2 linked regions of the Streptomyces venezuelae genome follow. The protein of the gene in region 1 interacts with the protein of each later gene in a pairwise test. Links are inferred from orthologs where the notes say so. Each region holds a gene or a part of one and is shown in the gene's direction. Other genes may lie near its edges.

Evidence for each region.
Region 2: the proteins of ftsZ (region 1) and rlmN interact in binary tests that used the Escherichia coli proteins (3 or more experiments, as listed by UniProt). The link is inferred for Streptomyces venezuelae from one-to-one orthologs.

Annotation. Positions count from the first base shown.
Region 1 is NZ_CP029192.1:6,578,730-6,581,926, forward strand. What follows is about bases 261-3,143. They hold ftsZ (cell division protein FtsZ), read left to right. Parts: upstream 261-1,028; coding sequence 1,029-2,258; downstream 2,259-3,143. Other genes in these bases: DEJ48_RS28890 (cell division protein FtsQ/DivIB), read left to right, coding at 261-753; pgeF (peptidoglycan editing factor PgeF), read left to right, coding at 2,276-2,986; DEJ48_RS28910 (YggS family pyridoxal phosphate-dependent enzyme), read left to right, coding at 2,993-3,143. Also shown: more of DEJ48_RS28890, read left to right, coding at 1-260; more of DEJ48_RS28910, read left to right, coding at 3,144-3,197. UniProt on the Escherichia coli protein: Essential cell division protein that forms a contractile ring structure (Z ring) at the future cell division site. The regulation of the ring assembly controls the timing and the location of cell division.
Region 2 is NZ_CP029192.1:2,593,395-2,596,502, reverse strand. The notes cover bases 259-3,052. They hold rlmN (23S rRNA (adenine(2503)-C(2))-methyltransferase RlmN), read left to right. Parts: upstream 259-999; coding sequence 1,000-2,106; downstream 2,107-3,052. Other genes in these bases: DEJ48_RS10695 (thiamine ABC transporter substrate binding subunit), read left to right, coding at 2,372-3,052; DEJ48_RS10705 (hypothetical protein), read right to left, coding at 259-493. In the rest of the region: more of DEJ48_RS10705, read right to left, coding at 1-258; more of DEJ48_RS10695, read left to right, coding at 3,053-3,108.

The DNA of each region.
Region 1 (3,197 bases):
TCCGGCCCGCCCCGCCCGCAGCGCATCCGCCGCCCCCGGCTGCCGCGTTCGCGCACTGTGATCATCGTTTCGGTGCTCGTCGTACTGCTCGGCGCCGGGGCGGTCTGGTTGCTCTACGGCTCGCAGTGGCTGCGTCTCGAGACCGTGAAGACGTCGGGAACGCGCGTCCTGACGCCCGAAGAAGTCCGCGAGGCGGCCGACGCCCCCGTCGGGACACCACTGATTTCGGTCGACACGGATGCGCTCGAAGGCCGGCTGCGCGCAAAATTGCCCCGAATTGACTCGGTTGACGTCGTCCGCTCCTGGCCGCACGGAATCGGGCTCAAAGTGACGGAGCGCAAGCCGGTTCTCCTCATCGAAAAGGGCGGAAAGTTCGTCGAAGTGGACGCCAAGGGAGTGCGATTCGCCACGGTCGGACGCGCGCCCGGCGGAGTTCCGAAGCTCGAATTGCGGGTGGACCGGGACGGCGCGGCGGCCAGCCTGCGCCGCTTCGGCACCGACCGGCTGCTCCGCGAGGCGGTGCGGGTCGCCGGTGACCTCCCCGAAGCGGTCGCCCGCGATACCCGGAACGTCAAGGTCCGTTCGTACGACTCCATCTCCCTGGAGTTGAAGGGCGGACGAACCGTCGACTGGGGCAGCGGCGAGAAGGGGCGTTCCAAGGCCACTACCCTCACCGCGCTCATGAAAGCGGCACCCAAGGCACGGCACTTCGACGTGAGCGTCCCCACCGCGCCCGCATCGTCCGGAAGTTGACGCATATCGCCGCAGGCCAGCACCCTGGTTCGGCAGCGCTATGGCTGATCACATAGGGTGAAAAGAAAAACGGGAGGTTCGGCGTGTTCGTTGAACGTGCGCCACTTGTCGACTTAGTGTCCTGTTCGGAAGAGTCCAAGGAACAGACACACTGGTAACCCTAAACTTCAGCGTTAGGGTTCGGGTCGGCGTTCGGACCGTCCCATTCGGCATCAGTCGCCGCATCGCATCGATGCGAAACGGCGACACGTAACTCGAGGCGAGAGGCCTTCGACGTGGCAGCACCGCAGAACTACCTCGCAGTCATCAAAGTCATCGGTGTCGGCGGCGGTGGTGTCAATGCCATCAACCGGATGATCGAGGTCGGTCTCAAGGGCGTCGAGTTCATCGCCATCAACACCGACGCGCAAGCCCTGTTGATGAGCGACGCCGACGTCAAGCTCGACGTGGGCCGTGAACTCACCCGCGGACTCGGCGCCGGCGCCAACCCGGCCGTCGGCCGCAAGGCCGCAGAGGACCACCGCGAGGAGATCGAGGAGGTCCTCAAGGGGGCCGACATGGTCTTCGTCACCGCCGGCGAAGGCGGCGGCACCGGCACCGGCGGCGCACCCGTCGTCGCCAACATCGCGCGCTCGCTCGGCGCCCTCACCATCGGCGTGGTCACCCGGCCCTTCACCTTCGAGGGCCGCCGCCGCGCCAACCAGGCCGAGGACGGCATCGCCGAGCTGCGCGAAGAGGTCGACACCCTCATCGTCATCCCCAACGACCGGCTCCTGTCCATCTCGGACCGCCAGGTCTCCGTCCTCGACGCCTTCAAGTCGGCGGACCAGGTCCTGCTCTCCGGTGTCCAGGGCATCACCGACCTCATCACCACGCCCGGCCTGATCAACCTCGACTTCGCCGACGTCAAGTCGGTCATGTCCGAGGCCGGTTCGGCGCTCATGGGCATCGGCTCGGCCCGCGGCGACGACCGCGCGGTGGCCGCGGCCGAGATGGCGATCTCCTCGCCGCTCCTGGAGGCGTCCATCGACGGCGCCCGCGGCGTGCTGCTCTCCATCTCCGGCGGCTCGGACCTCGGCCTCTTCGAGATCAACGAAGCGGCCCAGCTGGTCAGCGAGGCCGCGCACCCCGAGGCCAACATCATCTTCGGCGCCGTCATCGACGACGCGCTCGGCGACGAGGTCCGGGTCACCGTCATCGCGGCGGGCTTCGACGGCGGGCAGCCACCGTCCAAGCGCGACAACGTGCTCGGCTCGGCATCGTCCGGCCAGGCCAAGCGGGAAGAGCCCGCGACGCCCGCCCGGCCTGCCGAATCGTCCCGTCCGGCCTTCGGCGGACTCGGCTCCGTCACCCCGCGCGACGAGCCCGCCACCCCGGAGCCCGCGGAGGCGGCCCCGGTGAGCGAGACCCCGTCCGCGCCCTCGGCCCCGCCGCAGGTTCCGCCGGCCCGTCCCTACCAGGACAGCCAGGCCGAAGAGCTGGACGTGCCGGACTTCTTGAAGTGATAAGCAAGCACAGCACCGTGAGCGGCGCGCACTTCGCCTTCACCGACAGGTGGGGCGGGGTGAGCGCCGTTCCGTACGAAGAGCTCAACCTGGGCGGCGCGGTCGGCGACGACCCCGAGTCCGTGCGCACCAACCGCACGCTCGCCGCCAAGTCCCTGGACCTCGACCCGGTCCGCGTCGTCTGGATGAACCAGGTGCACGGCCGCGATGTCGCGGTGGTCGAGGAGCCCTGGGCTCCGGACGCCGAGATCCCGGCCGTCGACGCGGTGGTGACCACCCGCGCGGGCCTCGCCCTCGCGGTCCTCACCGCCGACTGCACGCCCGTTCTGCTCGCCGACCCGGTCGCCGGGGTGGCGGCCGCGGCCCACGCGGGCCGCCCCGGCATGCTGGCGGGCGTCGTTCCCGCCGCCGTCGAGGCCATGGTGCAGCTCGGCGCGGAGCCCGGTCGCATCGTCGCCCGCACCGGTCCCGCGGTCTGCGGGCGTTGTTACGAAGTGCCGGAGGCGATGCGCGCCGACGCCGCCGCGATCGAGCCCGCGGCGTACGCCGAGACGAGTTGGGGCACGCCCGCGGTCGACGTGACCGCCGGGGTGCACGCCCAGCTGGAGCGGCTCGGGGTGCGCGACCGGGAGCAGTCGCCGGTGTGCACCCTGGAATCCGGTGACCATTTCTCGTACCGCCGCGACCGGACCACCGGTCGTCTCGCGGGCTATGTCTGGCTGGACTGATACGGCATGACGGAGCGAAAGTCCCAACTGGCCGCGAACCTCGCGCAGGTCGAGGAGCGCATCGCCGCGGCGTGCGCCGCGGCCGGGCGCAAGCGGGAAGAAGTGACCCTGATCGTGGTCACGAAGACCTACCCCGCCAGCGATGTGCGGATCCTCTCCGAACTCGGCGTGCGGCACGTCGCGGAGAACCGCGACCAGGACGCGGCGCCGA
Region 2 (3,108 bases), 4.0 Mb from region 1 along the record:
GTTGTTGGATCAGCCCCGAACGGCCGTACACGACGTTTGGTGGTGCAGATGCGTCCGCAGATGACTTGACCTCGCCAAACAGCAGTGTGGCCGCACCGTCTATGACGCTAAGACCAACTAGGTCCGCGCCAGGGAGGCTGGCTCTTCTGGTACGCCTATCCCGAGCGTTGTTCCAGACCCACACTACTGAGTGCCAGTGCTCCAGCAGAACCTCTGCAAGGGCTTCGCCCACCTCCCAAGGCAACGGTTCAGCTTCACTCGCAAGGAGGTCACCCACAGTCTCCACAGCCATCTCTGTGGTCGCCAGTGCGCGAAGCTCCTCAATTATTGCAGCGCTGGACTCTAAGTCGCCCACTCTCTCGGCCCACGGACCGTCTCCTAACTCGACCATCACCTCAGGCGTTAACCGAACGCCTGACCAGGCGACGTCGCCCTGAGCTCCTGCGAAAGCAGATTCGCCGGCACGAATGCGCGGCGAGGATTGCTGCGCCATACGTAAGTCCCCTGCCATGCCTGGTGGGGTCGACTGTCAGCGCACATTGCCCCCCACGCCCTCCCTTGCGAACCAAGATTGTCTCGACCGTCTTTGCCGATGTCTACAGTGCGTCAGGGGTCGAAACTCCTCGTATCTCAAGAGTGCGCACTCGGGTGTGTCGCTCAGGAGAGCGCGAGCGGCGATCCCTTTGATGCGGAGGCGGGGTTCTGGCAGGTCAAGTGCAGTGCGGAACCGCGACCATTCGTGCACCCTCTGTCCTCCCCCGCTGAGACGCCTGTCACCACGTACACGCAGCAGGCCACCGGTTTGTGCGTTCTGGCAGCTGTAGGGGCGAGCGTTCAAGCGGGTGAGTCCGGCCCTTTGCCCAGCTCAAGCGGGATAGCGCCGGGCCGTCTGTGGGCCGTCGAAGGGCGACCCACAGCGACCACCGACGACCAATGACGACCCCCATCAATGCGCGGTGACCTGGTCGACGTCTGTGCGTCTGCGACACTGGAAGGACCATGCCTGTACCCGGAGAACTCACTTTCGTCGCGCCGCGCGGTGCCAAGAAGCCGCCGCGGCACCTCGCCGACCTCACGCCCGCCGAGCGCAAGGAAGCCGTCGCCGCCATCGGCGAGAAGCCGTTCCGTGCCAAGCAGCTCTCGCAGCACTACTTCGCGCGGTACGCGCACGATCCGGCGGAGTGGACCGACATCCCGGCCGGGGCGCGGGAGAAGCTGCGTGAGGCGTTGCTGCCCGAGCTGATGTCCGTGGTGCGGCACATCAGCTGTGACGACGACACGACGCGCAAGACGCTGTGGCGGCTCTTCGACGGGACGCTCGTCGAGTCGGTGCTCATGCGGTACCCCGACCGGGTCACCATGTGCATCAGCTCCCAGGCGGGCTGCGGCATGAACTGTCCGTTCTGTGCCACGGGGCAGGCCGGTCTCGACCGGAATCTGTCGACCGGCGAGATCGTGCATCAGATTGTTGATGGCATGCGGGCGCTGAGGGACGGCGAGATTCCGGGGGGTCCGGCTCGGCTTTCCAACATCGTCTTCATGGGGATGGGCGAGCCGCTCGCCAACTACAACCGTGTGACAGGGGCCATTCGCCGCCTCACCGACCCCGAGCCGGACGGCCTCGGGCTCTCGCAGCGGGGGATCACCGTGTCGACGGTGGGGCTCGTGCCCGCCATTCACCGGTTCTCCGACGAGGGCTTCAAGTGCCGGCTCGCGATCTCGCTGCACGCGCCGGACGACGAGCTGCGCGACACCCTCGTGCCGGTGAACACGCGGTGGAAGGTGCGGGAGGTGCTGGACGCGGGGTGGGAGTACGCCGCGAAGTCCGGACGCCGGCTCTCCATCGAGTACGCGCTGATCCGCGACATCAACGACCAAGCCTGGCGTGGTGACCGGCTCGGGCGGCTGCTCAAGGGCAAGCCCGTGCACGTGAACCTGATTCCGCTGAACCCTACGCCGGGCTCGAAGTGGACCGCCTCGCGGCCCGAGGACGAGAAGGCGTTCGTGGAGGCCATCGCCGCCCACGGTGTGCCCGTCACGATCCGGGACACCCGGGGGCAGGAGATCGACGGGGCGTGCGGCCAGCTCGCCGCCGCCGAGCGGTAGGCGAGCAGTAGGCGAGCGCTGGGCGAGAGGTAGTCTGGCGGGCGTACGGCTCGTACGAGTACACACATCTGCATATTCCGACAGGGGAGCGCCACAGCGCTGAGAGTGCGGCCACTTGGACAGGTGGGCCGCAGACCCTCTGAACCTCGCCCAGGTCATTCTGGGTAGGAAGTTCGGGCATCACTCAAGCTGTAGCGCCCTGCCCGCGTGCCGTCGGTGCGCGGGCGGGGCCGCGTCTTCTCCTGGTCACCCAGGAGGAAAGTCAGTGAGCACCACCAAGTCAGGGAGCACCAAGAAGGTCGCGTTCACCGCCGTGGCAGTGGGCATCGGGCTCGTCGCCGTCTCCGCGTGCGGCAGCTCCGACGGCGGGTCCGGGAAGGCCGACTCGAAGAGCGTCACGCTCGTCAGTCATGACTCCTTCAATGTCTCGAAGGACGTGTTGAAGGACTTCGAGAAGCGGTCCGGATACAAGGTCAAGGTCCTCAAGGACGGTGACGCGGGCGCCGCCGTGAACAAGGCGATCCTGTCCAAGGACAACCCTCAGGGCGACGTCTTCTTCGGCGTCGACAACACGCTGCTCTCGCGGGCCGTCGACAACGGGCTCTTCCAGTCGTACCGGGTCAAGGGTGCGGAGAAGATCAAGCCGGAGTTCCTGGCCGACGGGGACAGGAGCCGGGTGACGCCCGTCGACAGCGGTGACATCTGCGTCAACTACGACAAGAAGTACTTCGCCGACAAGAAGCTCGCGCCGCCGAAGTCCTTCGAGGACCTGACCAAGCCCGCTTACAAGGATCTGCTCGTCACCGAGAACGCCTCGACCTCGTCGCCCGGCCTCGGCTTCCTGCTCGGCACCGCCGCCAAGTACGGGGACGACGGGTGGGAAAGCTACTGGAAGAAGCTCAAGGCCAACGGCGTCAAGGTCGTCGACGGCTGGGAGCAGGCCTACAACGAGGAGTTCTCCGGGTCCGCGGGGGGCAAGAAGGCCAAGGGGGACCGGCCGCT